Regions from separate parts of the Streptomyces sp. NPDC093064 genome, predicted to be linked through region 1. Evidence: predicted binding sites of a transcription regulator. Region 1 holds the regulator's gene; the other holds the start of a gene.

Evidence for each region. Region 1 encodes HrcA, which represses chaperone genes, less so after heat shock. Its sites were predicted from a motif close to TTNGCACTCNGNNNNNCNGAGTGCNAA; they were not measured.
Region 2: groES (co-chaperone GroES) is a predicted target of HrcA. The motif match lies at 9,143-9,169, and genes of this name have one in related genera.

What each region holds. Positions count from the first base shown of each region.
Region 1 is NZ_JBIVPK010000002.1:273,363-288,723, forward strand. Features, by position in the region: gene ACIQFZ_RS04160 (S41 family peptidase) at 1-2,438, opposite strand, end outside; gene ACIQFZ_RS04165 (hypothetical protein) at 2,610-3,194, opposite strand; gene ACIQFZ_RS04170 (16S rRNA (uracil(1498)-N(3))-methyltransferase) at 3,287-4,027, opposite strand; gene ACIQFZ_RS04175 (nitronate monooxygenase) at 4,024-5,112, opposite strand; gene dnaJ (molecular chaperone DnaJ) at 5,448-6,584, opposite strand; gene hrcA (heat-inducible transcriptional repressor HrcA) at 6,585-7,601, opposite strand; gene ACIQFZ_RS04190 (MBL fold metallo-hydrolase) at 7,922-8,578, shown strand; gene ACIQFZ_RS04195 (DUF3097 domain-containing protein) at 8,611-9,417, shown strand; gene hemW (radical SAM family heme chaperone HemW) at 9,452-10,684, opposite strand; gene ACIQFZ_RS04205 (SpoIIE family protein phosphatase) at 10,765-12,717, opposite strand; gene ACIQFZ_RS04210 (AMP-dependent synthetase/ligase) at 12,947-14,821, opposite strand; gene lepA (translation elongation factor 4) at 15,093-15,361, opposite strand, start outside.
Region 2 is NZ_JBIVPK010000001.1:27,358-42,718, reverse strand. Features, by position in the region: gene ACIQFZ_RS00225 (WhiB family transcriptional regulator) at 234-563, shown strand; gene ACIQFZ_RS00220 (LysR family transcriptional regulator) at 648-1,556, opposite strand; gene ACIQFZ_RS00215 (MOSC domain-containing protein) at 1,638-2,318, shown strand; gene ACIQFZ_RS00210 (SDR family oxidoreductase) at 2,439-3,212, shown strand; gene ACIQFZ_RS00205 (ester cyclase) at 3,339-4,046, shown strand; gene ACIQFZ_RS00200 (biotin-dependent carboxyltransferase family protein) at 4,053-4,988, opposite strand; gene ACIQFZ_RS00195 (allophanate hydrolase subunit 1) at 5,276-5,950, opposite strand; gene ACIQFZ_RS00190 (5-oxoprolinase subunit PxpA) at 5,947-6,726, opposite strand; gene groL (chaperonin GroEL) at 6,932-8,557, opposite strand; gene groES (co-chaperone GroES) at 8,688-8,996, opposite strand; gene ACIQFZ_RS00175 (polysaccharide deacetylase family protein) at 9,431-10,267, opposite strand; gene ACIQFZ_RS00170 (polysaccharide deacetylase family protein) at 10,264-11,196, opposite strand; gene ACIQFZ_RS00165 (class I SAM-dependent methyltransferase) at 11,179-12,495, shown strand; gene ACIQFZ_RS00160 (RNA polymerase sigma factor) at 12,519-13,775, opposite strand; gene ACIQFZ_RS00155 (YciI family protein) at 13,818-14,174, opposite strand; gene ACIQFZ_RS00150 (LCP family protein) at 14,296-15,361, opposite strand, start outside.

The DNA.
Region 1 (15,361 bases):
ACCAGCAGCGGGCCGGGGCCGGCCACCGGGTCGACCGGGCGGCCGCCGACCGCGACGATCGCGTCCCCGGCGCGCACCGCGACGCCGGGAGCGGCGAGCGGGCTGCGCGCGTCCGGGTCTGAGGTCTCCGAGGGCAGGATCCGGTCGATCCGCCAACTCCCATCCTCGTGCTGGGAGATGTCTGCGCCGAGCAGCCCCTGCCGGGTGCCGTGCCCGAAGCCGCCGGGCGGCATGACGTAGGCGTGCGAGGTGCCCAGCTCGCCGTGCACCTCCCAGAGCAGGTCGACCAGGTCGTCGTGGGTGGCGATCCGGTCCAGGACGGGCCGGTAGCGGTCGAGGACGCCGTCCCAGTCGACGCCGCCCATGTCCGGCCGCCAGAAGTGGTCCCGCATGATGCGGCCGGTCTCCTCGTACATCTGCCGCCACTCGGCGGCCGGGTCGACGGTCTGCCGGACCCGGCCGAGGTCGACGGTGATGTTGGAGTCGCTGTCCTCGTCGCCGGAGGCGCGCCGGTCGCTGGGCACGACCTTGAGCTTGCCGTCCGTCCACAGCAGGACCCGCTTGCCGTCGCCGCTGACCGCGAAGTGGTCGGCGTCGGCGGCGAGGTGCTCGATGCGCTGCTGGAGGAGGTCGTAGCGCTCCAGTTCGGTCTTCGGGTCGGGGTCGTCGGGCGTGGCGCGGGAGGCGCCGAGAACACCGCGCACCGGGTGCCTGAGCCAGAGCACGCCGTCCTTGGCGGCGCACAGGTTGGAGTAGCGCGCGGCCTCGACCGGGAACGGCACGATGCGGTCGGCCAGGCCCTCCAGGTCGATCCGGGTCGCCGGGATGCCCTCGCTGTCCGGGGTCTCCTCCTTGTCGGGCGCCTCGAAGGGCCGGCCGTGCCGCTGCGGACCGAACGGCGAGGGGGTCGCCGCGGCGAGCGTGATCAGGTGCGGGCGGGAGCTCTCGACGAACGCCAGGTCGAAGACGTGCTCGTCGTAGACCGGGTCGAAGGAGCGGTGGGAGAGGAAGGCGAGGTGCTTGCCGTCGAGGGTGAACGCGGGCGCGTGGTCCCGGAAGCGCAGCGGGGTCGCCTCGGTGACCGACAGGTCGGTGGTGTTGGCGAGGCGGAGCTGGCTGAGGGGGCGCGGGCCGGGATGCGACCAGGCCAGCCAGGCGGAGTCGGGCGAGAAGGTGAGGTCGCCGACGTCTCCGTGCTCGCTGCGGTCGACCTCGCGCACCTCGCCGCTCTCGCGTTCGACGAGCAGCAGCCGGCCGTCGTGCGAGGCGACGGCGACACGGCTGCCGTCGGGGGTGGTGGCGAGTTCAAGGACGCGGCCGAGCTGCCCGGCGCCCAGCCGGCGCGGGGTCGCGCCGGGCGCCAGGCCGGTGGCGGGCGCGAACTCCAGGGCGTCGTCCCCCTCGGCGTCCGTCACCCACACCACCCACTCCTCGCCCTCGGCGCGGAAGGTGCGCGGCAGCCGGGTGCGTACGCCGGGCTCGGCGGCGAGCGCGCGGGCGGGACCTGAGCGGTGGGTGACCCAGTGGACGGCGCCGCGCACGGCGACCGCGCTGCCGCGCGCGGTGTGGTCGGGGGCCGCCGAGCCGAACCAGTGGGAGGCGTTCACCGGATACGGCTGGAGGTCGACGCGCGGCCCGCCGAGCCGGACGTCGATCCGGCGCGGCTCGGCGCCGTCCAGGTCGTCAAGGAGCCACAGTTCACCGGCGCTGGAGTAGACGACGCGGGTGCCGTCGGTGGCGGCGTGCCGGGCGTAGAAGCCTCCCCCACTCTCGGCTCCGCTCGAGCGGGAGGTGCCCCCATACGGGGTGTGCCGGCGCAGGTCGGAGCCGTCGGCGAGGGAGGAGTACAGCGCGCCGGTGCCCTCGTGGTCGGAGAGGAACGCGATCCTCTCCCCCACCCACAGCGGGTATTCGAGGTTGCCGTCCAGGTCCTCGTGCAGCCGGACGAACTCCCCGGTGTCCTCACGGTCGATCCACAGCTTGCCCGCGGTGCCGCCCCGGTACCGCTTCCACCAGGCCGCCTCGCGGCCCATCGGCGCGGACAGCAGGACGGTGTGCGGGCCGTGGGCGACGTCGCCGACGGGCCCGTACGGCAGGGTGGTGGCCGGTCCGCCGTCGAGCGGGACGGCGCGCGCCCAGGTGCGGCGCAGGCTGGCCTGGCCCTGGGTGCTGATCGCGAGGACCTCGCCGTCCGGGGTCCAGCCGCGCACCTGGGTCTTCGAACTCCCCCAGTACGTCAGGCGCTTGGCGGGACCGCCGGCGACGGGGGCGATGTGCGCCTCGGGAGCGCCGTCACGGGTGGAGGTCCAGGCGACGAAGGTGCCGTCGGGCGAGATGCGGGGGTGGTTCGCCGGCACGTTGTCGGCGCTGACCCGCCAGGCCCTGCCGCCGTCCAGCGGCGCGAGCCACACGTCGTCCTCGGCGGTGAAGGCGACCAACTCACCGCGCAGATGCGGGAACCGGAGATACGCGGAGGAGGCGGACGATACGGACGGCACGGGCGACGGAGACGATGCGGGCTGAGTCACGTGATCACCCTACGCAGGGGCGACGGCGACGGACAGGGGTCGGATGGCTCCCCCCGCATGCGAACCGGCGGCGGTGCGGCCTCACTTGCCCCGGACGGGCCAGCAGGTGGGATCGCCCTGGCACCAGATCGTCCGTGTGACGGTCACCGTGACCGCCGGCTCCGGCTGACCGTGGGTCGGCCGGTAGGTGACGGGCGGCCGGTACGTCGGCCCGGTCGTGGCGTCGCAGTTGCCGAGGCCGCCCACGTGGAACACGACCCTGCCGCCCACCTTGGCGGTCAGGTCCCCGCGCACACAGGCTCCGTCGACGGCCCGGGTGACCTTCCCGGTGACCGAGATCTTCCGGCCGTCCTTCGTCTCCCCCTGGCAGTCCACGGTGACCACGGTGGTCTCGGACGCCGACGGCGACCGGTTCCCCTGGTTTCCCGCCGTGCGCGTCCGTCCGGCGTCGTCGTCCCTGCCTATGCAGCTGAGCCAACTCACCGACGTGTGTCGCCGGTTCAGCTCCGCCGTCGCCGTCACGTCGGTCGTGGACGCCGCCGAGGCGGCGTTGAGCCCGCCGGGTTCACATGCGACGGCCCCGCCCGCGGCGACCACCGCGAGCACCGCCACGGCCCTCACCCGCCGCCCGCGCGGCAGGTGCCGAATCCGCCTCAATGCCCCCATGTACGGCAGCCTGCCACCGCCACGCCCGGCGCGGTAGAGCGCATACGGCCACACGCGCGCCGCGCGCGCCCGCGCTCATGCGGCCCTGCCGGTCAGGACCAGCGGCCGGTACGGCCCAGCAGCAGGGCGGCGGCCGCCGTGCCGGCGGTGGAGGTGCGCAGCACGGTGGGGCCGAGCACATACGCCTTCGCCCCCGCGTCCCGGAACTGCCCCAACTCCTCGGGCGACACTCCGCCTTCAGGGCCGACGACCAGCACGATCTCGCCCTGGGCGGGGAGTTCGACGGTGGCCAGACGTTCCTCGCCGCTCTCGTGGAGCACGCCGGCGAAGTCGGCTTCGGCCAGAAGTGCGGCAACCTGTTTGGTCGTCGCCGCGTCCGCGACCTCGGGGAAGCGCACCCGTCGGGACTGCTTGCCGGCCTCGCGGGCGGTCGCGCGCCACTTGCCGAGCGCCTTCAGACCCCGGTCGCCCTTCCACTGCGTGATACAGCGGGAGGCGGCCCACGGCACGATCGCGTCCACGCCGACCTCGGTCATGGTCTCCACGGCGAGTTCGCCGCGGTCGCCCTTGGGCAGGGCCTGGACGACGGTGATACGGGGGGACTCCGGCGGTTCCTCGACGAGGGACGCCAAGTCCGAGACCACCAGCCGGTCCTTGCCCTCGGCGGCCTTGACCACGCCCTCGATCCAGCGCCCGCGGCCGTCGGTGAGCACCAGGCCCTCACCCGGCCGCAGCCGCTTGACCGAGACCGCGTGCCGCCCCTCGGGGCCCTCCAGCACGAACTCCGTTCCGATTGCCTTCAGTTCGTCCACGACGAACACCGGCGCGGTCATCGCGCGTCACCTCCTGCCGCAAAACCGGCCGCCAACGCCGCCCGTGCGGCGTCGAGTTCCGCGAGCAGCACCTCCACCAACTGCCCGGCGGGCAGCTCGCGGGCCATCCGGTGGCCCTGGCCCGCCCACAGCGCCATGCCCTGCGCGTCCTTCGCCTTGGCGGCCGCCTTGCGCAGCGGCGCGGTGAGGTGGTGGACCTCCGGGTAGGCGGCGGGCGCGTACGGGCCGTGCTCCCGCATGAAGCGGTTGACCAGTCCACGGGCCGGCCGCCCGGAGAACGCCCGGGTCAGCTCCGTACGCGGGAACACCGGGTCCGTGAGCGCCTGCTTGTGCAGGTCGTGCGCGCCGGACTCGGGAGTGACGAGGAAGGCCGTGCCGAGCTGGGCTGCGCCGGCGCCCGCCGCGAGCACGGCGGCGATCTGGCTGCCGCGCATGATGCCGCCCGTGGCGATGATCGGCAGGGCGACCGCCTCGCGGATCTGCGCGACGAGCGAGAGCACGCCGATCCCGGCGCCGTTCTGTTCCGGCAGGTCGCGGTGGGTGCCCTGGTGGCCGCCGGCCTCCACGCCCTGGGCGATCACCGCGTCCGCGCCCGAGCGGTCCACGGCGAGCGCCTCCTCGGTGGTGGTGGCGGTGGCGAGGACGAAGGTGCCGACCCGGTGCAGGGAGTCCACGACCTCGCGGGCGGGCACGCCGAAGTGGAAGGAGACGACCGGCACCGGGTCCTCCAGGAGCACGGCGAGCTTGGCGTCGTAGCCGTCGTCGCGTCCGGACGCCGGGTCGCCGAGTTCGGTGTCGTACCAGCCGGGCTCACCGGCGAGCTGGTGGGCGTAGAGGTCGACGGCGCCGGTCTCGGCGCTCTCCGGCTGCGGCATGAACACGTTGACGCCGAAGGGGCGGCCGGTCAGCCCGCGCAGCTGCTTGATCTCCTGGTACATGCCGTCGGCGGTCTTGTAACCGGCGGCGAGGAATCCCAGTCCACCGGCATCGGACACCGCCGCGGCGAGCGGCGGCACCGCGGGACCGCCCGCCATCGGCGCCTGCACGATCGGGTGCGGGAAGAGATCGGTCAGTGCGGAGGACATGACGGCATGTTGTCACGTCCTCCTGACGAGTCCGAATCCGGGCGACCTCTGGCATATGCCGGAGGAATCCCTTCCGAGCCAACCACCGAACCCGGCCGACCCCAGCCCCGCGTCAGCGACCGTTGAAGGCGTCCTTCACCTGCGAGAACAGGCCTTGCTGCCCGGTTGACTGTGCCTGCCCGGGGGCAACCCCCGAGACCCCCGGCCGACCCCAGCCCCCGCGTCAGCGACCGTTGAAGGCGTCCTTCAACCGCGAGAACAGGCCCTGCTGCCCCGGCTGACTGTGCCTGCCCGGGGGCAACCCCCGAGACCCCCGGCCGACCCCAGCCCCCGCGTCAGCGACCGTTGAAGGCGTCCTTCAACCGCGAGAACAGGCCCTGCTGCCCCGGTTGGAACTGCCCCTGTGGGCGTTCCTCGCCGCGCAGCTTGGAGAGCTCGCGCAGCACGCGTTCCTGCTCGGGGTCGAGCTTGGTCGGGGTCTGGACCTCGACGTGGACGATGAGGTCGCCCCGGCCGCCGCCACGCAGGTGCGTGACGCCGCGGCCGTGCAGCGGGATCGACTGACCGGACTGGGTGCCCGGGCGGATGTCGACCTCCTCCAAGCCGTCCAGGGTCTCCAGCGGCACCTTGGTGCCGAGGGCCGCCGCGGTCATCGGGATGGTGACCGTGCAGTGCAGGTCGTCGCCGCGCCGCTGGAAGGTCGAGTGCGGCAGCTCGTGGATCTCGACGTACAGGTCGCCGGCCGGACCGCCGCCGGGGCCGACCTCGCCCTCGCCCGCGAGCTGGATGCGCGTGCCGTTGTCGACACCGGCCGGGATCTTCACGGTCAGGGTGCGGCGGGCGCGGATGCGGCCGTCGCCGGCGCACTCCGGGCACGGGGTGGGAACCACCGTGCCGAAGCCCTGGCACTGGGGGCACGGGCGCGACGTCATGACCTGGCCCAGGAAGGACCGGGTGACCTGCGAGACCTCACCCCGGCCGCGGCACATGTCACACGTCTGTGCGGTCGTGCCCGGAGCCGCGCCCTCGCCGCTGCACGTGTTGCAGACGACGGCCGTGTCGACCTGGATGTCCTTCGTGGTGCCGAAGGCCGCCTCGTCCAGCTCGACCTCGAGCCGGATCATCGCGTCCTGGCCCCGGCGCGTGCGCGAACGCGGTCCGCGCTGCGACGCCGTGCCGAAGAAGGCGTCCATGATGTCGGAGAAGTTCCCGAAGGAACCGGCCCCGAAGCCGCTCGCGCCGGCCGCGCCGGCCTGCGAGAGGGGGTCGCCGCCGAGATCGTAGACCTGCTTCTTCTGCGGGTCGGAGAGCACCTCGTAAGCGGCGTTGATCTCCTTGAACCGCTCCTGGGTCTTGGGATCCGGGTTGACGTCCGGGTGCAGCTCGCGCGCGAGCCGCCGGAAGGCCTTCTTGATCTCTTCCTGCGACGCGTCACGGCGCACGCCGAGAACGGCGTAGTAGTCCGTGGCCACCTACGACTCCGCCAGGATCTGTCCGACGTACCGTGCCACTGCGCGTACCGCTCCCATCGTTCCCGGGTAATCCATGCGGGTCGGTCCGACCACGCCGAGCTTGGCCACTGCCTCGCCGCCCGAACCGTAGCCGACCGACACGATGGACGTGGAGTTGAGTCCTTCGTGGGCGTTCTCGTGACCGATGCGCACGGTCATGCCCGGATTCTGCGTCTCACCGAGCAGCCTCAGCATCACGACCTGCTCCTCCAGCGCCTCCAGAACGGGCCGGATCGTGAGCGGGAAGTCGTGAGGGAAGCGGGTGAGGTTGGCGGTGCCGCCGATGACCAGCCGCTCCTCGTTCTCCTCGACGAGCGTCTCCAGGAGGGTGGACAGCACGGTCGAGACGGTACCCCGGTCCTCGACGTCGAAGCCGTCGGGCAGGTCCTCCACGAGGTGCGGGACGTCCGTGAAACGGCGCCCCGCGACCCGGCTGTTCAGCCGCGCCCGCAGGTCGGCCAGGGAGGTCTCCCCGAAGGGCACCGGGCAGTCCACCATCCGCTGCTCGACCCGGCCGGTGTCCGTGATCAGCACGAGCATCACCCGCGCGGGCGCGAGGGCCAGCAGCTCCACGTGCCGCACGGTCGAACGGGTCAGCGACGGGTACTGCACCACGGCGACCTGCCGGGTCAGCTGGGCGAGCAGCCGTACCGTGCGGGCCACCACGTCGTCGAGGTCGACGGCGCCGTCGAGGAAGTTCTGGATGGCGCGCCGCTCGGGCGCGGTCATCGGCTTGACCTCGGCCAGCTTGTCGACGAACAGGCGGTACCCCTTGTCGGTGGGGATACGGCCGGCACTGGTGTGCGGCTGGGCGATGTAGCCCTCGTCCTCCAGGGCCGCCATGTCGTTGCGGACCGTGGCCGGTGAGACGCCCAGGCCATGCCGCTCGGTGAGGGCCTTGGAGCCCACCGGCTCCTCGGTGCCGACGTAGTCCTGGACGATGGCGCGCAGCACCTGAAGCCGCCGCTCGCTGAGCATCGCGCACACCTCCAGGGTCGTTCCTCGGCCACCCGCCTGGCACTCTGCGCATACGAGTGCCAGCTCTACCCGGCCCAGTGTACGGCCGCCGGGTACACCCCCGGCAAGGCCGGGCCGCGAAGGACTACGAGGTCGGGACCAGGATCACCCGGGATCGGCCGGGATGTCGTACCCGGCCGCGGTCGCAGCACTAGCGTCGCCGTATGACGGCTGGTCGGGAAGAACCTCGTAAAGAGCCTCGGGACGAACCTCGGGAAGAGCCTCGCGAAGAGCTGGAATGGGAACGGCTGGCGGACGGCGTCGGGCGGTGCCGCCTTCCGGTGTGGGACTGCACGGCCGGGCTGGTCGTCGGGGCGGACGCCGCGCTGATGGTCGACGCGGGGTCGAGCCGCGCGGAGGGCGCGTGGTTGTGCGCGCGGGCGCGGGAGCTCTCCGGTGGTCGTGTGACACTTCTCGCGCTCACCCACCCGCACTTCGACCACGTCTTCGGGGCGGCCGAGTTCACCGGCGCGGAGGTGTTCGCCGCCGTGGGCGCGGCCGCGGTGTTCACCGGCGGGCGCGAGGAGCTGTGCGCGGACGCGGTGCGCCACGGGCTGGACGCGCGGGCGGCACGCGAGGCGGCGGACGTGCTGGTGCGCCCCGGCCGCGAGGTCGGCGACCGGCTGACCCTGCGGCTCGGCGGCGGGCGGGAGGCGCTGCTGGTGAACGTGGGTCCGGGTCACACGGCGCACGACCTCGCCGTGGTGGTGCCGGGCGAGCCGTCGGTGGTGTTCTGCGGAGACCTGGTCGAGGAGTCCGGCGAGCCCCAGGCGGGCCCGGACGCCGTGCCGTCCCGGTGGCCCGCCGCCCTCGACCGACTGCTGGCGCTCGGCGGCGAGGACGCGCTGTACGTCCCCGGTCACGGAGCGGTGGTGGACGCCGCGTTCGTCCGCGCCCAGCGGGACGCCCTGGCCGCGCGCTTCGGCGTGTCGCCCTGATCGGACACGGGCCTGTCCATATCGTCACTCGAATGCGCCAGTATTCGCCCGACCTCACTCCTCCCTGGAAGAAGCCGCGGACCGAGCCGGAGGTTTCCGCCGAGCCGGGTCTGGTGGTGGAGGAGCCCGGGACGGGCTTCTGCGGGGCGGTGATCCGCTGCGAGGCGGGCACGGTGACGCTGGAGGACCGTTTCGGCAAGCACCGGGTGTTCCCGCTCGCGCCCGGCGGCTTCCTGCTGGAGGGCCGGGTGGTCACCCTGGTGAAACCGTCGTCCGGCCCGGTACGGCCCACCCGCACGGCATCCGGTTCGGTCGCCGTGCCCGAGGCACGCGCGCGCGTGGCCCGCGCCGGGCGCATCTACGTCGAGGGCCGGCACGACGCCGAACTGGTCGAGAAGGTGTGGGGCGACGACCTGCGCGTCGAGGGCGTGGTCGTGGAGTACCTGGAGGGCGTCGACGACCTGCCGGCGATCGTCGAGGCGTTCGCGCCCGGTCCGGACGCCCGCCTCGGCGTCCTCGTGGACCACCTGGTCCCCGGCAGCAAGGAGTGGCGCATCGCCGAGTCGGTGACCAGCGAGCACGCGCTGGTGGTCGGCCACCCGTACATCGACGTCTGGGAGGCCGTGAAGCCGTCCTCGCTCGGGATCGGGTCCTGGCCCCGCGTCCCGCGCGGCCAGGACTGGAAGACGGGCGTGTGCCGCGCCCTGGGCTGGCCGGAGAACACGGGCGCGGCCTGGAAGGGGATCCTGTCCCACGTGCGGTCCTACAAGGACCTGCAACCGGAGCTGCTGGGCCGGGTCGAGCAGTTGATCGACTTCGTCACCGTCCAGCCCGAGTAGCCGCTCGGGTCCGGCTCCGGGTGCTCCGGGCGACTCAGTCCACCAGGTCCCGCACCACCGCGTCCGCCAGCAGCCGCCCCCGCAGGGTGAGCACGGCGCGCCCCGCCTCGTACGGCCCCTCCTGGAGCAGCCCGTCGGACAGCGCGCGCCGGGACGCGGCCAGTCCGTCCGGGCGCAGCAGGTCCAGCGGGACGCCCTCCCGCAGCCGCAGTTCCAGCAGGATGCGCTCCACCCGGCGGTCCTCCTCCGTGAGGAGTTCCCTTCCTGCGCCCGGGGAGCGGCCGGCCGCCAGGGCTGCCGCGTACGCCCCCGGATGCTTCACGTTCCACCAGCGCACGCCCCCCACGTGGCTGTGCGCACCGGGTCCGGCGCCCCACCAGTCGGCGCCGCGCCAGTACAGCTCGTTGTGCAGGCAGCGGCCGGCTTCCGAGGTGGCCCAGTTGGACACCTCGTACCACTCGAAGCCCGCCGCGGTCAGCGTCTCCTCGGCGATCAGGTAGCGGTCGGCGTGCACGTCGTCGTCCGTCATCGGGATCTCCCCGCGCCGGATCCGGCGGGCGAGTTGGGTGCCCTCCTCCACGATGAGGGCGTACGCCGAGACGTGGTCGGGGCCGGCGCCGAGGGCCGCGTCCAGCGAGGCCCGCCAGTCGTCGTCGGACTCGCCGGGGGTGCCGTAGATCAGGTCGAGGTTGACGTGCTCGAAGCCGGCGGCGCGGGCCTCGGCCACACAGGCCTCGGGGCGGCCGGGCGTGTGCGTGCGGTCGAGGATCTTCAGCACGTGCTGCCGGGCGCTCTGCATGCCGAAGGAGATCCGGTTGAAGCCGCCCTCGCGGAGCGTGGCCAGGTAGGCGGCGTCGACCGACTCCGGGTTGGCCTCCGTCGTGATCTCGGCGTCGGCCGCGAGGCCGAACTCGTCGCGGATCGCCCCCAGCATCCGCACCAGGTCGTCCGCGGCCAGCAGCGTGGGCGTGCCGCCGCCGACGAAGACCGTGCGGACCTCGCGCGGGTCGTCGCCGAGCACCTTGCGGGCGAGGCGGACCTCGTCGGTCAGCGTCCCGGCGTAGTTGTCACGGGACGCGAGCACCCCGCCGGTGCCGCGCAGCTCGGTGGCCGTGTACGTGTTGAAGTCGCAGTAGCCGCAGCGGGTCGCGCAGTAGGGGACGTGCAGATAGAACCCGAGAGGCCGGTCGGCCGCCCCGGCGAGCGCGCCCACAGGCAGCGCACCGTCATCGGGAACGGACTCACCATCGGGAAGTGCGGAAGGCATACCTCCCATTGTCCAGCACCCCGGGCGAAGCCCGGGGCCCGGCGGCTGGGGCGGGCGGTTTCTCGGGCGCCGGTGTTTTGTCAGTTGCGTTCGGCCTGGAGTACCAGCAGGGCCAGGTCGTCCTCAGGTGGGCCCGTGCCGAAGTCGTGTACGAGGCGGCGGATGCGCTCGGCGATCGGTTCCGCGTCGAGTCCGGCGCAGCCGGCGAGGGCCACGGCGAGGCCGTCCCCGTCGTCGAACTGGCGGGAGCCGGAGCGCCGCTCGGTGACGCCGTCGGTGACGCACAGCAAGGTGTCGCCGGGTCGCAGCTCGAAGGTCTCGCAGGCGTACGTCTCGTCCTCGATCACCCCGAGCAGCGCCTGCGGCCGGGCCGCCGTACGGACGCCGCCCTCGCGCTCGAGGACCAGCGGCAGCGGATGCCCGGCGGAGGCGAGGGTGCAGCGCACGCCGCCGTCGAAGGGGACCAGCTCGCCGTACAGCAGGGACAGGAACCGGGTCTGGGTGTCGCCGGGGACCGGCGTCCGTCCGCCGGCCGCCACCAGGACGCGCGCGGCGGCGTCGGCGGTCTCGGTGGCATCGTCGAGGAGGAGCTGATTGAGGCGGTCCAGGACGTCGGCGACGCCGTAGCCCTCGCGGGCCAGCAGCCGCAGCCAGGGGCGGGCGAGCCCGATGACCACGGCGGCCTCGGGGCCCTTGCCCTGCACGTCGCCGACGGCGAAGCACCAGCGGCCGTCGCCGGCCGGGAAGAGGTCGTAGAAGTCGCCGCTCGGGCCGCCCTTGTCGCACGGCTCGTACACCAGCGCGCTGCGCAGACCGGGGATCTCGGCGACCGCGCCGGGCAGCAGGCCGCGCTGGAGCACGGCGCTGATGGTGGCCTGGCGGGCGTACTGCCGGGCCGCACCGATGGCGAGGGCGACCCGGCGACTGAGGTCCTCGACCAGCCCGGTGACCTCGTCGGGGAAGCGGAGCAGCCCGGTCCGCCCGATGACCAGCGTGCCCAGCGGACGGCCGCCCGCGATCAGGCGGTACGCCAGCGCCGCGCCGTGGGCCGCGTACGGGCCGAGGGCCTCCCCGGGCCACGGATAGGAGGCGGGCCCTGACCGCAGGCCGTCGGTGGGACGCGGCGGGTCCTTCTCCAGGAATCGCCGCAGTTCCTCGATCCGGCTCTCGCTGCCGTGCCAGACACGGGCGAGCCGCGGCCCGGCCGCGCCGGCCCCGTCGTTCCAGCCTCCGCCGCCCTCGCCTCCGCTCCAGCGCGAGGCCCCCCACCGGCCGGTGGACTCGTCCTCCAGCCACACCGCGCACCAGTCGGCGAGCCGGGGCACGAGCAACTGTCCGGTGAGTGAGGCGACCATGTCCTCGTCGAGCTGTCCGGCGAGCAGGTCGGAGGCCTCCGCGAGGAAGGACAGCGCGCCGCGCCCCAGCCAGTCCCGGTCCCGCCCGGCGCGCTGCGGCTCGGGCGCGGGGACCTCGGCGATGCCGAGCTCGCGTTCCGCGCCGTACGCCGCCTCCTCGTCCTCCTCCGCCGGGCCGGCCTCGGCGGGCAGCCGCGCCCACACCGTCTTGGTGCCGGTCCGGTAGGTGACGCCCCACTCCTCGCAGAGCGTCGCGACCAGTCGCAGGCCGCGGCCGTACTCCGGGGTTTCGTGCGGTGTCCCGGAGCCGTGGTCGCTGGGGGCGCGCGAGGGGTGGTGGTCGCACACCTCGACCACGCAGGCGCCGGTCTCCGGCTCCAGCCGGCAGGTCAGCTCGACGTCGGTGCCCGCGTGCACGACGGCGTTGGTGACCAGTTCGCTGACCACGATCAGGGCATCCTCGGCCAGTCGCTCGCCGATCTCGAACCCGAGGTCCGTCCACTCGGCCAGCGCGGAGCGCAGCACGGCGCGGGCGGAGCGGGGCGCGAGGGAGCCCCCGGGCAGTACCGCGTGGGTCCACGGGCACGCCCCCGCGGTGTGCGCGGCCGCGCCGGACGCGTGCGCGGGTACCCCGGAGGCACGGGAGGCGGTCTCCCGCTGCGTGGGAATGGCCCCCATCTGCGGCTCCCCGGGCGGTCCGGACGAATCGGTTTCGGTCAACGCCGACAGGGTGACAGACCGACCGCGCCCATAAGCAAGGAGTTACCGAAGTGTGTCTCCTTGTATGAGAACTGCACTACCGGAGTGATCAAAGACGGACAGATCCGAGTGCCCGTGAACGCATTCGTGATCGTTCCCCGCGCGCCCGAGGCGCGCGGGGAGTTCACCGGCCGGGCCGCCTCAGCGATCACGCCTCCCGCGCGCCCGCGTACATCTCCTCGATCAGATGCTTGTACTCCCGCTCCACCACGGGCCGCTTCAGCTTCAGGCTCGGGGTGATCTCGCCGTGCTCGACGTCGAGGTCGCGCGGCAGCAGGCGGAACTTCTTGATGGTCTGCCAGCGCTGCAGGCCCTCGTTGAGCTGCCTGACGTAGCCGTCGACCATCTCGACCGTCCGCGGCGCTGCGACGACCTCGGCGTACGGCCTGCCCCCCAGGCCGTTCTCCTTGGCCCACTCCATGATCGCGAGCTCGTCGAGGGCGATCAGCGCGGTGCAGAAGTTCCGGTCGGCGCCGTGCACGAGGATGTTGGAGACGTACGGGCACACCGCCTTGAACTGGCCCTCGACCTCGGCGGGCGCGATGTACTTGCCGCCGGAGGTCTTGATGAGGTCCTTCTTGCGGTCGGTGATGCGCAGGTAGCCGTCCGGGGAGAGCTCGCCGATGTCGCCGGTGTGGAACCAGCCGTCGGCCTCCAGCACCTCGGCGGTCTGCTCGGGCAGCTTGTGGTAGCCCTCCATGATGCCGGGGCCGCGCAGCAGGATCTCGCCGTCGTCCGCGATGCGCACCTCGGTGCCGGGCAGCGGCCTGCCGACCGTGCCGGTGCGGTAGGCCTCGCCGGGGTTGACGAAGGAGGCGGCGGAGGACTCGGTGAGGCCGTAGCCCTCCAGGATGTGGATGCCGGCGCCGGCGAAGAAGTAGCCGATCTCCGGGGCGAGGGCGGCGCTGCCCGAGACGCAGGCGCGCAGCCGGCCGCCGAAGGCCTCGCGGATCTTGGCGTAGACGAGCGCGTCGGCGACCTTGTGCTTGGCGGCCAGGGCGAAGGGCGCGGAGCGGGTGCCGGTGCGCCTGAAGTTGTCCTGGGTGACCTTGGCGTACTCGCGGGCGACCTCGGCGGCCCACTGGAAGATCTTGTACTTGGCCGGGCCGCCGGCGCGCGCCTTGGCGGCGACGCCGTTGTAGACCTTCTCGAAGATGCGCGGGACGGCCGCCATGTAGGTCGGCTGGACGACCGGAAGATTCTCGATGATCTTGTCCACGCGGCCGTCCACGGCGGTGACGTGCCCGACCTCGATCTGGCCGGACGTGAGGACCTTGCCGAAGACGTGCGCGAGCGGCAGCCACAGGTACTGCACGTCGTCGGCGCCGACCAGCCCGGTGGCGGCGATGGCCTTGGCCATGTACGACCAGTTGTCGTGCGGCAGCCGGACGCCCTTGGGGCGGCCGGTGGTGCCGGAGGTGTAGATGAGGGTGGCGAGCTGGTCCTTGGTGATCGCGTCGACCCGCTCCTTGATCAACTCGGGGTGCTCGCCCAGGTACGCGGCGCCGCGCCGCTCCAGCTCGGCCAGGCTGAGCACCCGGTCGCCGGTCTCGACGCCGTCCGCGTCGATGACGACGACGTGGTGCAGCTCGGGCAGCTCGGCGCGCTTCTCCTCGGCCTTGGCCAGTTGCTCGGCGTTCTCCGCGATGAGCACCCTGCTCTGGGAGTCGGAGAGGATGAAGGCCGACTCGCCGGCGCTGGTCTGCGGGTAGACCGTGGTCGTGGCCGCGCCCGCGCACATGATGCCGAGGTCCGCCAGCAGCCACTCCACACGGGTGGAGGAGGCGAGTGCGACCCGCTCCTCCGGCCGCACGCCCAGTTCGATGAGTCCGGCCGCGATCGCGTAGACCCGCTCGGCGGACTGCGCCCAGCTCAGCGACTTCCAGTCGTCCGGACCCGCGCCGGATGCCGCGGGTACGGGGTAGCGGTAGGCCTCGGCGTCCGGTGTGGCCGCCACACGCTCCAGGAAGAGGGCCGCCACGGACGGCGGACGGTTCTCGATCAGGGTCTGTGCGTCGCTCACGACATCCTCCGGGGCCCGCGACAATGCGGCTGGCTCTTTGCGGCTGGGGTGACTCACGTGTGGTGGTTCGGACTGTTGCTTAACTCGTGAGTAACTAACGAGCAGGATCAGACTAAGGTGCGACCGGCCACCGCGTAAGAGGCAGCGCTCGGTCACTTCCCACAGAGAGCTACCGCGTGAATGCGCGGGGGCCCGCCGCGCCTTCGCACGACGGGCCCCTTTTTCACCCGGTTCACCGGGTTACGGCCGCACGTCCCGAGCTACCGAGCGGTCACTTCTTGCCCTTGGCCGACCCCGCGCTGTCATCGCTGGAGAGCACCGCGATGAAGGCCTCCTGGGGAACCTCCACGGAACCCACCATCTTCATGCGCTTCTTGCCCTCCTTCTGCTTCTCCAGCAGCTTCCGCTTACGGGAGATGTCACCGCCGTAGCACTTGGCGAGGACGTCCTTGCGGATGGCGCGGATGGTCTCGCGGGCGATCACCCGGGAGCCGATGGCGGCCTGGACGGGCACCTCGAAGCTCTGCCGCGGGATCAGCT
Region 2 (15,361 bases), on a different contig from region 1:
TACGGGGCTGTACGCCGTCTTCGGCACTCTACGTGAGGGAACGGACACAGAGCCGACATGAACGTCAGACCCTCAACTTTTCATCACAAGCTATGCCCCATTTGGCCCCTTTTCTTCCCGTTTCTAGGTGTCTGGAGCTAGATTCGCAATGAGTCATATTTTCATCTCCTTAGATCGGAGATGTACGGTCGTTGGCACCGTATCCGCCACGAACGGCTACAAGGGGTCACGTAATGGCAGATTTCTCCCGCCTTCCCGGACCGAACGCGGACCTGTGGGACTGGCAGTTGCTGGCTGCCTGCCGCGGGGTCGACAGCTCGCTCTTCTTCCATCCCGAGGGCGAGCGCGGGGCGGCTCGGAGTGCTCGAGAGAACTCGGCCAAAGAGGTCTGCATGAGGTGCCCGGTCCGTGCGGAGTGCGCGGCACACGCCCTGGCGGTGCGCGAGCCGTACGGAGTGTGGGGAGGCCTGACCGAGGACGAGCGCGAAGAGCTCATGGGGCGGGCACGGAACCGGCTGGTGACGGCGTCGTCGACCAGCGGGGACACCGCCTCGGACAACTGAAGGAACGTTTCTTCTTATCCGGTCGCATTGAGCCGCAGCAGGGCACGCGCCACGCGTGCCCTCGCGATACCCGATCCCCTTGTGTCAGCGGGCCCCGGCCCGCACCAGCTCCTCCAGCGTCGCCGCCACCGCCGGTACCTGTGCCAGGTCGGGCAGGGTGAGGGCGACGATCTCCCGCCGCACCGCCGGTTCCAGCTCCACGGTGCGCGCGCCCCTGGGCCGTACCGACTCGACCGCGAGCTGGGGCAGGACGGCGACCCCCAGTCCCGCGCCCACCAGGCCGACCACCGCCGGGTAGTCGTCCGTCGCGAAGTCGATACGGGGCGTGAAGCCGGCGCCCTCGCACACCTGGACCAGCTGGCCGCGGCAGCGCGGGCAGCCCGCGATCCACGGTTCGCCCGCGAGTTCGCCGATGGCGACGGATCCCGCGCGGGCCAGCCGGTGCCGCTCGGGCACCAGCCCCACGAGCCGGTCGGTCAGCAGCGGCCGTACGACCAGGTCCTCCCACTCCCCGGCGCCCTCCCCCGCGCCCGTGGCCCCCTCGTAGCGGAAGGCGAGCGCCACGTCGCAGTCGCCCTGGCGCAGCAGTTCGACGGACCTCGGCGGCTCGGCCTCCTCCAGGGACACGCGGGTGCCGGGGTGCGCGGCGCGCAGCGCGGCGAGCGCGGTGGGCACGAGCGTGGAACTTCCGCTGGGGAAGGAGACGAGCCGTACCCGCCCGGCCCGCAGACCGGCGATGGCGGCGATCTCCTCCTCGGCGGCGGTGAGCCCGGCGAGGATGCCGGTGGCATGCCGGACGAGCGCCTCGCCGGCCTGGGTCAGGCGCATCTCGCGGCCGGCCCGGACCAGCAGCGGGGTGCCAACGGCCGCCTCGAGGGCCTTCATCTGCTGGCTGACGGCGGGCTGGGTGCAGCCCAGTTCACGCCCTGCCGCGGAGAAGGAGCCGGTGGTGGCCACGGCACGCAGCACACGGAGATGACGAGCCTCGATCACACCACCGAGCATAAGTGAAACTTGGGCGAGCGGCGGATTATCGCGTCGACACTTTGACCGCCGCTCGCCTACCGTGCCGACATGAAGCTTCTGTCAGTGAACCTGGGCCGCCCGGAGGCTGTGCCGTACACCGACCAGCCGGAGGGCGTGACCGGCATCGGCAAGCGGCCGGTGGACGGGCCGGTCGAGGTGGCGGCGCCCGGGCCCAAGGGGGTCGGCGCGAGCGGGCTGGCCGGGGACGCGGTGTGCGACACGCGGCACCACGGCGGCGACGACCAGGCGGTCTACGCGGTGGCGCGCGAGGACCTCGACGCATGGGAGCGCGAGCTGGGCCGGACGCTGGCCAACGGCGCCTTCGGCGAGAACCTCACCACGCTCGGCCTGGACATCACCGGCGCGCGGATCGGCGAGCGGTGGCGCATCGGCTCGCCGCTCGGTCCTTCGGTGCTCCTGGAGGTCACCAGCGGCCGGATTCCCTGCCGGACCTTCCAGGGCCATCTGGGTGAGAAGGGGTGGGTGAAGCGGTTCACTCACAGGGCGGCGCCGGGCGCGTATCTGCGGGTGCTCGAAGCCGGTGAGATCCGGGCGGGCGACCGCGTCGAGATCGTGCACCGCCCGGACCACGACGTGACCGTGGGCCTGCAGTTCCGGGCCATGACGACCGAGCGCCCGCTGCTGCCCCGGTTGCTCGCGGCGGGTGCGGCGCTGCACCCGGAGACGCTGGCGGCGGCCCGGAAGTACGCGCGCGAATACGCGGGCTGACCGGCCGTCATCGCCCTGCCGGCGTGTGGACGGACAGGGGCACGGACACGTGGACACCACCGATCGGGAGGGCCTGTGCAGAGATCGGGACAACGCGCCTGGGACCACTAATCTTTCGGCATGACAACGGCTCTGATTACGGGATCGACCGCGGGCATCGGCGCCGCCTTCGCGCGGCGGCTGGCCGCCGACGGGCACAACCTGGTGCTGGTGGCTCGCGACACCGCGCGCCTGACGGAGCAGGCCACCGAACTGCACGACCGGCACGGCATCGAGGCGGAGGTGCTGACGGCCGACCTGGCGACGGACGCGGGCATCGAGGCGGTCGCCACCCGGCTGGGCGACCGCAAGGACCCCGTGGACCTGCTGGTCAACAACGCGGGCTTCGGAAACAAGGGCCGTTTCCTGGACGTGTCGATGGCCGACGAGCTCAGGATGATCAAGGTGCACGTCGAGGCGGTGCTGCGGCTGACGTCGGCGGCGACCGCAGCGATGCGCGAGCGCGGCCGGGGCGGGGTCGTGAACGTGGCCTCGGTGGCCGCCTTCGTACCGCGCGGCACGTACGGCGCGTCGAAGGCGTGGGTCGTGCAGTTCACCCAGGGCGCGGCGCGCGATCTGGCCGGCAGCGGCGTACGGCTGATGGCGCTGTGCCCCGGCTTCGTGCGCACCGAGTTCCACCAGCGGGCCGGCATGGGCACGGACAACATCCCGAACTGGATGTGGCTGGACGCGGACAAGCTGGTCGCGGCGGCCCTGACGGATCTGGCCCACGGCAAGACCCTGTCCATCCCGGACCCTCGGTACAAGGCGCTGATGGGTCTGGTGAAGGTGGCGCCGCGCGGCCTGCTGGGCGGGATCACCTCGAAGACGGGCCGCAAGTACGGCCCGCAGTGACGACGCGGAGGTGACGTACGGAGGTGACGACGGCACTCCGGTGGGAAAATGGGCTGTTCGGACATCCTTCCTTCCCGGACCTCCTTGGCGGAGAGCCGGACCAGGCCGGGGGACCGGAGGCGCGTCATGACCTTCGTACAGCTCATCGACTGCAGGACGAGCCGGTTCGAGGAGATGAACCGGCTGCTGGACAGCTGGGTCGAGAAGACCGGGGGCAGGCGGACCGCGACGCACGCGGTCGTCGGCAAGGACCGGTCGGACGGAGCCCACGTCGTCGAGCTGGTGGAGTTCCCGTCGTACGAGGAGGCGATGCGGAGCTCGAACCTGCCGGAGACCGACGAGATCTTCCGGGGCCTGGTCGCCCTCTGCGACGAGACGCCCACCTTCACGGACCTGGACGTCGTCCGGGACGAGCAGCTCTGCGAGATCGCCGTGCGCCGTTTCTACGGCACCCTCACGACCGCCGGTGAGCTGCCGCCGCTCAACGACCTGATCGACGAGGACTGCCACAGCCACGACCCCGTCAACCCCCAGGTCACCATCGGCCTGGACGCCATCCGCCGCGACTTCCGCATGTGGCGCGACGCCTTCGACGCCTCCTTCACGGTCGAGGACCTGATGGCGCAGGGCGACCGGGTCTGCGCCCGCTGGAGCTGGACCGCCACGCATCGGGGCGAGTTCCTCGGCATCGCGCCCACCGGCAGGCGGGTCACCATGACCGGCATGACCGTCTTCCGCTTCGGCGGCAACGGCAGGATCGCCGAGCTGTGGTGGCAGCACGACCAGTTGGGACTGCTGCAGCAGCTGGGGGCGCTGGACGAGTTGGAGCTGTAGCGATACTCACCGGGTGGCACGGAAGCGGACGGCGGCGCCGGGCGGGATCTGTCCGGCCAGGGGCAGGTCGGGGGCGTCGACGACCGCGATGACCGGGTAGCCGCCGGTGACGGGGTGGTCGGTGAGGAACAGCACCGGCCTGCCGTTCGGCGGGACCTGGAGGGCGCCCGGCACCATGCCCTCGGCCGGTAGCTCCCCGTCACGGACACGCGTCAAGGCCGGGCCGTCGAGGCGGATGCCGATCCGGTTGCTGCGGCTGGTCGCCTCCCAACGGGCACCGAGCAACGCCGCGTACGAGGCGTCGTCGAACCAGTCGTCGCGCGGCCCGCGCACCACGCGCAGCGTGAACTCGCGCGGCGGTGCCGTGCGCGGCGCCAGGTCCACGCCCGGGAAGGGGAGCTCGGGGCGGCCGACCGGCAGCCGGTCGCCGGTGCGCAGGGGCCGGATGCCGATGCCGGAGAGCAGGTCGGTGGAGCGGGAGCCAAGGAGCAGCGGCGTGTCGAGCCCGCCACGCACGGCGAGGTACGTCCGCAGCCCCGTGCCGGGCACGCCCAGGTGCAGCGTCTGTCCGTCGTGCAGCGGGAACGGCGCGTCGACCGGGACGGACCGGCCGTCCACGGTGGCCGGGCACGGCGCCCCCGTCAGGGCCGCGTACAGCACCGACGGCGCCCCGGACGGCGTACGGCAGTGCACGCGCACCCGCAGTCCGCCGAAGGTGGTCTCGATCCCGGCCGCGTCCTGGGGATTGCCCACGAGCCGGTTGGAGAGGGCCAGCGAGTCCCGGTCGGCGGCACCGGAACCCGGCACCCCGAGGTGGGCCCAGCCGGGCCGGCCCAGGTCCTGGACCGTGGCAAGCGGACCGGGCGCCAGAACCTCCAGGCAGGAACCGGTCGCCGGGGCGGTCGTGGCCGGGGCGGTCGTGGCCGAAGCGCTCGCCGCCAGGGCGGGCGTGGCCGGGGCGCTCGCGGCCGGAACACTCGCCGCCAGAGCGCTCACCAACGGGTCGGTCGCCGCTTGGTCAGTCGTAGTCGGGTTGGTCGTAGTCGGGTCCGTCGTAGTCGGGTTGGTCGTAGTCGGGTCGGTCGTAGTCGGACCACTCGCCGCCAGAGCCCTTATGGCCGGGGCAGTCGTGGCCGGAACACTCGCCACCGGGTCGGTCGTGGCCGGTGCACTCGCCGTCGGGGCGCTCGTGGCCAGGCCGTCGGCTGTCGTCTTCGCTGCGGGCGTCGTCACCGTGGCTCCTCGGGGACGAAGCGGACGTGGCTGCCGGGGACCAGCAGTGCCGGTGGGTCGCGCCGCTCGTCCCACAGCATGGCGTCGGTGGTGCCGAGTAGTTGCCAGCCGCCGGGCGAGGAGCGCGGGTAGACCCCCGTGAAACCGCCGGCGACGGCGACCGAGCCCGCCGGCACCGCGGTGCGCGGCTCGGACCGGCGCGGCAGCCGCAGCAGCGGATCGGTGCCCGTGAGGTAGCCGAAGCCCGGGGCGAAACCCGCGAAGGCGACCGTGTAGAGGGGTGCGGTGTGCCGGGCGATCACCTCGCCCACGCCCAGGCCCGTCGACTCGGCCACGTGGGACAGGTCCTCGCCGTCGTAGCGGACGGCGAGGGTGACGATCCGCTCACCGACCGGCTCGGCGGACTCGGCCGGTATCGAAGGGGTGCCGGGGGTGGACTGCCCGGCCGGGCCGAGGGCCGCCGCGTGGTCCGTCACGGCCGCGGCCACGGCAGGGTGGGCGGTGACCGCGGGGTCGTAGGTGACGAGCAGCGTGCGGGCGGCCGCGACCAGTTCCCGGACGCCGTGCGGGCGGTCCGCCTCCAGAGCGCCGCGCAGTGCCAGCACCTGCTCCAGGCCGTCGGCCTCGACCAGCAGGGCGTGGCTGCCGACCCGGCGGATCCCGACGCTCACGCCGGCACCGTCAGGGACTTCGGCACGGCGAACGACGTCGGGGTGAGACCGGCCCGCTCCAGTTCCTCACGCAGCCGGCGCGCGATCGCGACCGCGTCGGCCGTATCGCCGTGCACGCACAACGACCGTACGGAGACCGGCACGTCGCTGCCGTCCACGGCCTCCACCACGCCCTCGGTCACCATGCGCAGGCAGCGCCGCACGATCACCTCCGGGTCGTGCAGCACCGCGCCCGGTTCGCGGCGCGGGACCAGGGTGCCAGCGGGGGTGTACGCCCGGTCCGCGAAGGCCTCGTGGACCGGGGTGAGCCCGGCCGCGCCGGCGGTGCGCAGCCAGACGCTGCCCGGCAGGCCAAGCACCAAAAGCTCCGGGTCGTAGCGGCGCACGGCCTCCGCGACGGCGGCGGCCTGCGCCTCGTGGTGGACGATCGTGTTGTAGAGGGCACCGTGCGGCTTCACGTACGCGACGCGGGTGCCGGCGAGGCGGGCGAAGCCGTCGAGCGCGGCGATCTGGTAGACGACGTCGTTGACCAGCTCGGCGGGGTCGACGTCGATGAAGCGGCGCCCGAAGCCCGCCAGGTCCCGGTAGCCCACCTGGGCGCCGATGGCGACGCCGCGCTCGGCGGCCAGCTCGCACGTGCGACGCATCACGGTGGGGTCGCCGGCGTGGAAGCCGCAGGCCACGTTGGCGCTGGTGACGAGGGACAGCAGCGCGTCGTCGTCACCGAGCCGCCACTGCCCGAAGCCCTCGCCGAGGTCACTGTTGAGATCGATCATGAACGCTCCGCAGCTCGGTTCTGCCACTCGGGACGGATCATGCCGTGCGGGTCGCGGTACTCGGCGACGGCGTCCCTTTCGCACCGGGCCGTCGTATCCCCCGCATCATGCCGCAGGCCACCGACGACGGTGCCGACGACGACGGTGCCCGGCGCCCCCGTAGGGGCGCCGGGCACCGGTGGTTCGGTTCAGCTCAGCGGAGTGCTCAGTGGGCGTGGCCGTGGCCGTGGCCCGCGGCGGCCGGCTCTTCCTCTTCCTTCTTCTCGACGACCAGGGTCTCGGTCGTGAGCAGGAGGGAGGCGATGGAGGCGGCGTTCTCCAGGGCGGAGCGGGTGACCTTGACCGGGTCGATGACGCCGGCCTTGATCAGGTCGCCGTACTCGCCGGTGGCGGCGTTGTAGCCGCTGCCCTTCTCCAGCTCCGCCACCTTGGAGACGATGACGTAGCCCTCGAGGCCGGCGTTCTCGGCGATCCAGCGCAGCGGCTCGACGGCGGCGCGGCGGACGACCGCGACACCCGTGGCCTCGTCGCCGGTCTTGTCGAGGTTGCCCTCGAGGACCTTCACGGCGTGGACGAGCGCGGAGCCACCACCGGAGACGATGCCCTCCTCGACCGCGGCGCGGGTCGCGGAGATGGCGTCCTCCAGACGGTGCTTCTTCTCCTTCAGTTCCACCTCGGTGGCGGCGCCGACCTTGATCACGCACACGCCGCCGGCCAGCTTCGCGAGGCGCTCCTGGAGCTTCTCGCGGTCCCAGTCGGAGTCGGTGTTCTCGATCTCGGCCTTGATCTGGGAGATGCGGCCCTCCACGTCCCCCTTCTTGCCGGCGCCGTCGACGATCGTGGTGTCGTCCTTGGTGACGGTGACACGGCGGGCGGAGCCGAGGACGTCCAGACCGGCCTGGTCGAGCTTGAGGCCGACCTCCTCGGAGATGACCGTGGCGCCGGTGAGGACCGCCATGTCCTGCAGCATCGCCTTGCGGCGGTCGCCGAAGCCGGGGGCCTTGACGGCCACGGCGTTGAACGTGCCGCGGATCTTGTTGACGACCAGGGTCGACAGGGCCTCGCCGTCGACGTCCTCGGCGATGATCAGCAGCGGCTTCGAGGCGTTGCCCTGGATGATCTTCTCGAGGAGCGGGAGCAGGTCCGCGATGGCGGAGATCTTGCCCTGGTGGATCAGGATGTACGGGTCGTCGAGGACGGCCTCCATACGCTCCTGGTCCGTGACGAAGTACGGGGACAGGTAGCCCTTGTCGAAGGCCATGCCCTCGGTGAAGTCCAGCTCCAGACCGAAGGTGTTGGACTCCTCGACGGTGATGACGCCGTCCTTGCCGACCTTGTCCATCGCCTCGGCGATGAGCTCGCCGACCTGCTGGTCCTGGGCGGACAGCGCGGCGACGGCGGCGATGTCGGACTTCTCGTCGATCGGGCGGGCCGAGGCGTGCAGGTCGTCGGAGACGGCCTTGACCGCGGCGTCGATGCCCTTCTTGAGCGCGGCCGGGGAGGCGCCCGCGGCGACGTTCTTCAGGCCCTCGCGCACGAGCGCCTGGGCGAGCACGGTGGCGGTGGTGGTGCCGTCACCCGCGATGTCGTTGGTCTTGGTCGCCACCTCCTTCACCAGCTGGGCGCCGAGGTTCTCGTACGGGTCCTCGATCTCGACCTCACGGGCGATGGTGACGCCGTCGTTGGTGATGGTGGGCGCGCCGAACTTCTTGTCGATGACGACGTTGCGGCCCCTGGGACCGATCGTCACCTTGACCGTGTCGGCAAGCTTGTTGACGCCGCGCTCGAGGGCGCGACGGGCGTCCTCGTCGAACTTCAGGATCTTCGCCATGGCAGCGGGAGCCCTCTCGAAATCTGGTGGAAAGACACTGCGCCCCGGGCGCCCGGCTTCTTATCGGTCGCGGGGGGCCAGGGGCGCAGCTCAAGCAGAATTGCTTCGTCTTCGTGAAGAAGCGGGTGAACTACTTCTCGATGATCGCGAGGACGTCGCGAGCCGAGAGGACGAGGTACTCCTCGTTGTTGTACTTCACCTCGGTGCCGCCGTACTTGCTGTAGAGCACGACGTCGCCGACCTTCACGTCAAGCGGAAGACGGTTGCCGTCCTCGAAGCGGCCCGGGCCCACGGCCAGGACGACGCCCTCCTGGGGCTTCTCCTTCGCGGTGTCCGGGATGACCAGGCCAGAGGCCGTGGTCTGCTCGGCGTCCAGCGGCTGGACCACAATGCGGTCCTCGAGCGGCTTGATGGCAACCTTGGTGCTGGCGGTCGTCACGATCCGACCTCCCCCTTCGGAGATCTCACGGGGTTAACTGTCTGAGGTGGCGACCAGGTGGATCCGTCGTCGCGGGTGCCGGACCTGCCCGTCGCTTTGTTGGCACTCTCCAGGGGGGAGTGCCAGACCTGAGACTATGACCGTCGTTAGCACTCGGTCAAGCGGAGTGCCAATTGCCTCGTGGCGCGTCGGGGGTGGGGTGCCTTCGGGGGAACGTGTGTTCAAGGTGCTGTGGGTCTGTGTGGACGGCCCTGGGGGCTTCGCCCCCAGACCCCCGTTCTTCGGCCTGGACGGCCTCGTCCTCAAGCGCCGGACGGGCTGCTTGATGCCGGACTCGGCTGAGAGCCTCGGCCCGGAGACAGTCCCGCCCCAACCCGGAGACAGCCCTGCCCCAGCCCAAAGAAAGTCCCGCCTCAGCCCGGAGACAGGCCTGCTCAGAGATAGTCCTGCAGCCGGCCCACCGTCAGGCCCTTCTTCTGGATTCTGCGGAGCAGGCGGGTCGTGCGGTCGCGTAGGGGTGGGCCGTCGAGGTCGTCGTCGTCCGAGGCGACGAGGAGGATGTCGCCGGGGCGCAGTTCGTGGGGGCCGTGCCTGAAGCGCAGGCCGGTGTCGGTCGTGACGCCGCGCCACAGGGCGACCGCCGAGACCCCGCAGTCGGCGGCGGCGCGCAGGGTCGTCGTGTCGTACCTGCCGTAGGGCGGGCGGAAGAGGCGGGGGCTGACGCCGAAGCGGGAGCGGATCTTGTCCCGCTGGCCGCAGATCTCGGCGCGCTGGCCCGCGTAGGGCAGGCCGCGCAGCGAGGGGTGGTCCAGGGTGTGGTTCTGAAGGTCCGCGCCGACCGACATCAGGTGCGCGAAGTGCCCGTACCCCGGCCCGACGACACTGTCCGTGAGGAACATGCTGACCGGCAGCCGCAGTTCACGGACCATGTCGACGAACCGCGGATCCTTCTCCGCGCCGTCGTCGTAGGTGAGGAAGACCACCGGGTCGGAGGTCGCGACGCGGTCCACGACCTCGGGCAGGCCGCCGGACGGGGTGGCGCCGGCGAGCCGCGGCGGACGGTCCGGCGGCTTCGGCGGCGCGGCGAGTGGCGCCCTGAGCCCCCAGCGCCGGTAGGCCTGGTCGGCCGTCGGGCTCTGCGACCGTACGCCCTGCGCCGCCTTGCGGCCGAGCCGCTCGAGGGGGTCGACGGACGTGGCACAGCCGGTCAGCAGCGAGGCGGCGAGCAAGGCCGCGGCCAGGCGCCGCGGCCGGACGGGCCGCGGTGTCACAGGTAGTCCTCCAGCCGGGCCACCGCGTACCCGTCGGCCGTGACCTTGTTCAGGAACCGGCGCATGTCGTCGGCCATCGTGCCCTTCCACTCGCTGCGGCCCCGGAAGTGGGTGAGCACGATGTCGCCGGGCCGCAGCCGCTGGTCGTCCTCGCGGAACTCCCAGTGGTCGACGTAGACCTCCTCGTTCCAGATGGGCGCGTACTCGATGCCGCAGGACTTGGCGGCGCGCAGGGTGTCCTGGTTGTAGTTGCCGTACGGCGGGCGGAACATCTTCGGGCGCTTGCCGAACTGCTCCGCCATGATGTCCTGCATGCCGCAGATCTCGCGCTTCTGCTCTTCGTAAGAGAGGGCCGGCAGGTAGCGGTGGTGCAGGGTGTGGTTGTTGAGGGTGACCCCGGAGCCCTGCATCTTCCAGAAGTAGCCGTAGTCGCCCTTGATGAGGTCGTCGGTGAGGAACGCCGTGTACGGGATCTTCAGGTCCCGCATCATCCGCAGGAACTCCGGGTCCTTCTCCGCTCCGTCGTCGATGGTGAGGAAGACGACCTTGTCCTTGGTGGGGACCGTGGTGAAGACCGGGGGCAGGTTCCAGTCCTTCTGGTGTTTCACCTCGAAGCCGACGCGGGCGGTGGCCCTCGGCTTCGCCGTGGGCGGCTGCGGGGGGATCAGCGGGACCCGCTCCAGACTCCAGCGCTTGGCAGTGACCGCCCGCTGCGCGTAGGAGGTGTGCAGGCGGTCCGCGAAGGAGCCGGGGGCGGGGGGCGCCTGGGGGTGCTGCTGGCCGGGGGCCGGGCGCACCTGCGCCTCCGGCTGTGCGCAGCCGGAGGCGAGGGCGGCGACAGCGAGCACCGCGAGCCCGCCGCGGATCCGGGTCCTGTGACTCGGGGCCCTTCCGGGGCCCTTTTTGTCATTTTGTACTACTTGCCTCATGGCGCCGGATCCTCGCAGGCCACCGCCCGGAACCCGGGGCGACACCGCGGCCGCAGGCACACCGTCCACCGACTGGCCCACAATGACCCGGTGAACGACCACCTCCACGCCTTCGCCTCGCTGCTCACCCCCGAGGGCCGCGGCCTCCTCGACGAGGTGCGCGGCACCGAACCCGCCGACGAACTCGCGGTCGCCACCCGACTGCGCCGTGAACACCCCGCCGAACTGGTGTCGGCGGCGCTCGGCCAGGCCCGGCTGCGGCAGCGGGCGGCCGCGAAGTTCGGGGCCGAGGACGCGGGACGGATGTTCTTCACGCCGAACGGGGTGGAGCAGTCGACGCGGGCGAGCGTGGCGGCGTACCGGGCGGGCCGGCTGCGGGAGTCGGGGGTGTCCTCGGTCGCGGACCTGTGCTGCGGGATCGGCGGCGACGCGATCGCCCTCGCCCGCGCCGGGATCCGGGTCCTCGCCGTGGACCGGGACCCGCTGACCGCCGCCGCGGCCCGTGCGAACGCCGAGGCGCTCGGGGTGGCGGACCTGATCGAGGTACGGGAGGCGGACGTCACGGAGGTCGACACCGCGTCGTACGACGCGGTGTTCGTGGATCCGGCCCGCAGAGCGGGCGGAGGAAGGGGCGGCGGCCGGGCCGCGGGCGGGCGCATCTTCGACCCCGAGGCGTACTCGCCGCCGCTGTCCTGGGCCGTCGGCGCCGCGCTCCGGGCGCCCCGCGCGGCCCTGAAGATCGCCCCCGGCATCCCGCACGAGCTGGTCCCGCCGCAGGCCGAGGCCGAGTGGATCTCCGACGGCGGGGACGTGAAGGAGGCGGTGCTGTGGTTCGGCACCGAGCCGGGCCTGGTCCGGGCCACCCTGCTGCCCGGCCCGCGCACCCTGCGCGGCCGCGGCCTGCCCGACCCCCCGGTCCGTACTCCGGGCCGCTACCTGTACGAGCCCGACGGCGCCGTGATCCGCGCCCACCTGGTCGCCGAGGCAGCCCAGGAACTCGACGGCGGCCTGATCGACGCGACCATCGCGTACGTGACCGCCGACGAACTCCGCCCCACCTCGTACGCCACCGCCTACGAGATCACCGACCGGCTCCCCTTCAACGTCAAGAAGCTGAAGGCCCTGCTGCGGGAGCGCGAGGTGGGCGCGCTGACCGTGAAGAAGCGGGGCTCGGCGGTCGAGCCTGAGGAACTGCGCAGGAAGGTCCTTCCGAAGCCGCACGGCAGGAACGCAGCGACGGTGTTCCTCACCCGGGTCGCCGGGGCGCCCACCATGCTGCTCGGCCACCGGGCGGGCTGACGCCCTCGGAACGCGACGAACACTCAGCCGGGCTCCGCGGCCCGCCTCAGCAGCAGTTCCCGCTCCCGCTCGTTGCGGGCCAGGGCCGCCGCCCGTTCGAACTCGGCGCGCGCCTGCGCCGTACGTCCGAGGCGGGCCAGCAGGTCGGCGCGGACACTGGGCAGCAGGTGGTAGTCGCGCAGGGCGGGTTCGGCGGCGAGGGCGTCGACGATCCGCAGCGCCGGGGCCGGGCCCTCGGCCATCGACACGGCGACCGCGCGGTTCAACTCGACGACGGGCGACGGGGACCGGGCGGCCAGCAGACCGTAGAGGGCCGCGATCCTCGGCCAGTCGGTCTCCTCGTAGGTGTACGCGTGCGCGTGGCAGGCGGCGATGGCGGCCTGGAGGAGGTACGGGCCGGGGCCGCCGACGGCAGCGGCCTCGGCGTGGGCCAGCGCGGTGACGCCGCGGGCGATGAGCATGCGGTTCCAGCGGCGGCGGTTCTGGTCCCTGAGCAGGACCGGTTCGCCGTGCGGGCCGGTGCGGGCGGCGGAGCGGGAGGCCTGGAACTCCAGGAGGGCCACCAGCGCGTGCGCCTCCGCCTCCTTCGGCATCAGGCCCGCCAGCAGCCGGGCCAGGCGCAGCGCGTCCTCGCACAGCCCCGGGCGCAGCCAGTCGTCGCCGGCCGTCGCGGCGTACCCCTCGTTGAAGATCAGGTAGATGACGTCCAGGACCGAGCCGAGCCGGGCCTCGCGGTCGGGGCCGTACGGCACCTCGAAGGCGACGTTCCGCTTGGCCAGGGTGCGTTTGGCGCGCACGATCCGCTGGGCGATCGTCGGCTCGGGCGCGAGGAACGCGCGGGCGATCTCGGCCGTGGTCAGACCGCCGAACAGCCGCAGGGTGAGCGCGGTGCGGGCCTCGGCGGACAGCACGGGGTGGCAGGTGGTGAAGACCAGGCGCAGCAGGTCGTCGTCGATGTCGTCCGGGGCGGAGGGCTCCTCGGGCGGTGCCACCGTCCCAAGGTCCCGGCCGATCTCCTGGAGCTTGCGGGCGTACCGCTCGCGGCGGCGCACCAGGTCGACGGCGCGGTGCCGGGCCGTGGTCATCAGCCAGGCGCCGGGGTTGTCCGGCACCCCGTCCCTGGGCCACTGCTCCAGCGCCGCGACCAGCGCGTCCTGCGTCAGCTCCTCGGCTATGCCGACGTCCCGCACGATCCGGGCGACGGCGGCGACGACACGCGGCGACTCGAGCCGGAAGACGGTCTCCAGGGCGCCGGAGGGTCCGATGGGCTGCTGTTCCACAGTCCACCATCGAACACCCCCGGCGGCCCGGGGCAAAACCGCTCAGCCCTCGGCGATCTCGCGCACCTCACAGGTCACCGTCCAGAACTCCTCGTGGACCTTGAGGAAGCGCTTGGACCACTCGATCGCCTCGGCCATGTCCTTGCACTGCATGATCGCGTAGCCGCCGATGACCTCCTTCGACTCCGTGAAGGGGCCGTCGGTGACGGAGATCCTCCCGCTCTCCCAGTGCACCCGGGTGCCCTGCGCGGACGGGGTCAGCCCGGCGGTGTCGAGCATCACGCCCGCCTTGGTGACCTCCTCGATCAGCTCACCCATGCGCCGCATCAGCTCGGGGCTGGGGCCCTCGGCGGGCATGGTGCTCTCGTCGATCTTCACGAGCGACAGATAACGCGGCATCGGTGACTCCTCGGTTCGGGGCGGGGTCCTTTCCCCGCCTCTCACCCGTGCGTCGAACGGAACACCGCGGAATCGACACGCTCCCCGGAATTCCTCGAAGATTTTTTTCTACGGCGGGCGCTCACCGCAGCGATGTCCACAGTTCGCCCGCGTCCGGTTCCTGCGCCACCACCCGGTTGGGGTTCCACGGGGCCGTCACCACCGGCATGGTCACCGTCTTCACGTTCTGCGCCGACAGGCCCTTCAGGCTCTCGCCGAGGGTCGCCAGTTCGCCCAGCGAGTCGAGGCCGGTGTCGGTGGTCAGGCTGCCGGTCACCGCGTCGGCGACCCGGTAGAGCCCGGCGGGGTCGTCCAGCAGGCCGGAGTCGGAGATCTCCTCCAGCAGCGCCTTGACCAGGGTCTGCTGGAGGCCTATGCGGCCCAGGTCGCTGCCGTCGCCCACGCCGTACCGGGTACGGGCCAGGGCCAGGGCCTCGGTGCCGTTCAGATGGTGGGTGCCGGCCTTCAGGTGCAGATGGCTCTTGTCGTCGTCGATGTCCAGCTCGGTGGTGACGGTGACCCCGCCCATCGCGTCCACCAGTTTCGCGAAGCCGGAGAAGTCGATCTCGACGTAGTGGTCCATGCGGATGCCGGTGAGCGTCTCGACCGTCTTGACCGCGCACACCGGTCCGCCCACCGAGTACGCGCTGTTGAACATGGTGTAGTTCGCCACCGCCGTGGAACCGCCGGACTTCAGCGGGCAGGACGGGCGGGTCACCAGCGTGTCGCGCGGGATGCTCACCACGGTGGCCGAGGTCCGGCCGGCGTCGATGTGCACGATCATCGCGGTGTCGGAGCGGGCGCCCTCGCTGTCGCCGCCGCCGAGTTCCTCGTTCTGCTCGCCGCTGCGCGAGTCCGAGCCGAGGACCAGGATATTGAGGGCCCCTCTGGGCAGGGCGGCCGTGTCGGCCGACGGTCCCGTGCGCGCCCCGGGCGGGCGGTCGTCCCCGAGCGCGCTGTTGATGTCGACGCTCTTGATGTTCTGGTTCAGGTGCCAGTACGCGAAGCCCGCCGCCGCGGCGCCCAGCACCAGGACGCCCGACAGGCCGAGGCCCACGGCCTTCAGGGCCCGTGACCGCCGGCCGGCCCCTCCGCCCGCCTCCCCGCTGTCGCTGTCGTCCTGTCCCCTGTCATGTCCCCTGTTGTGT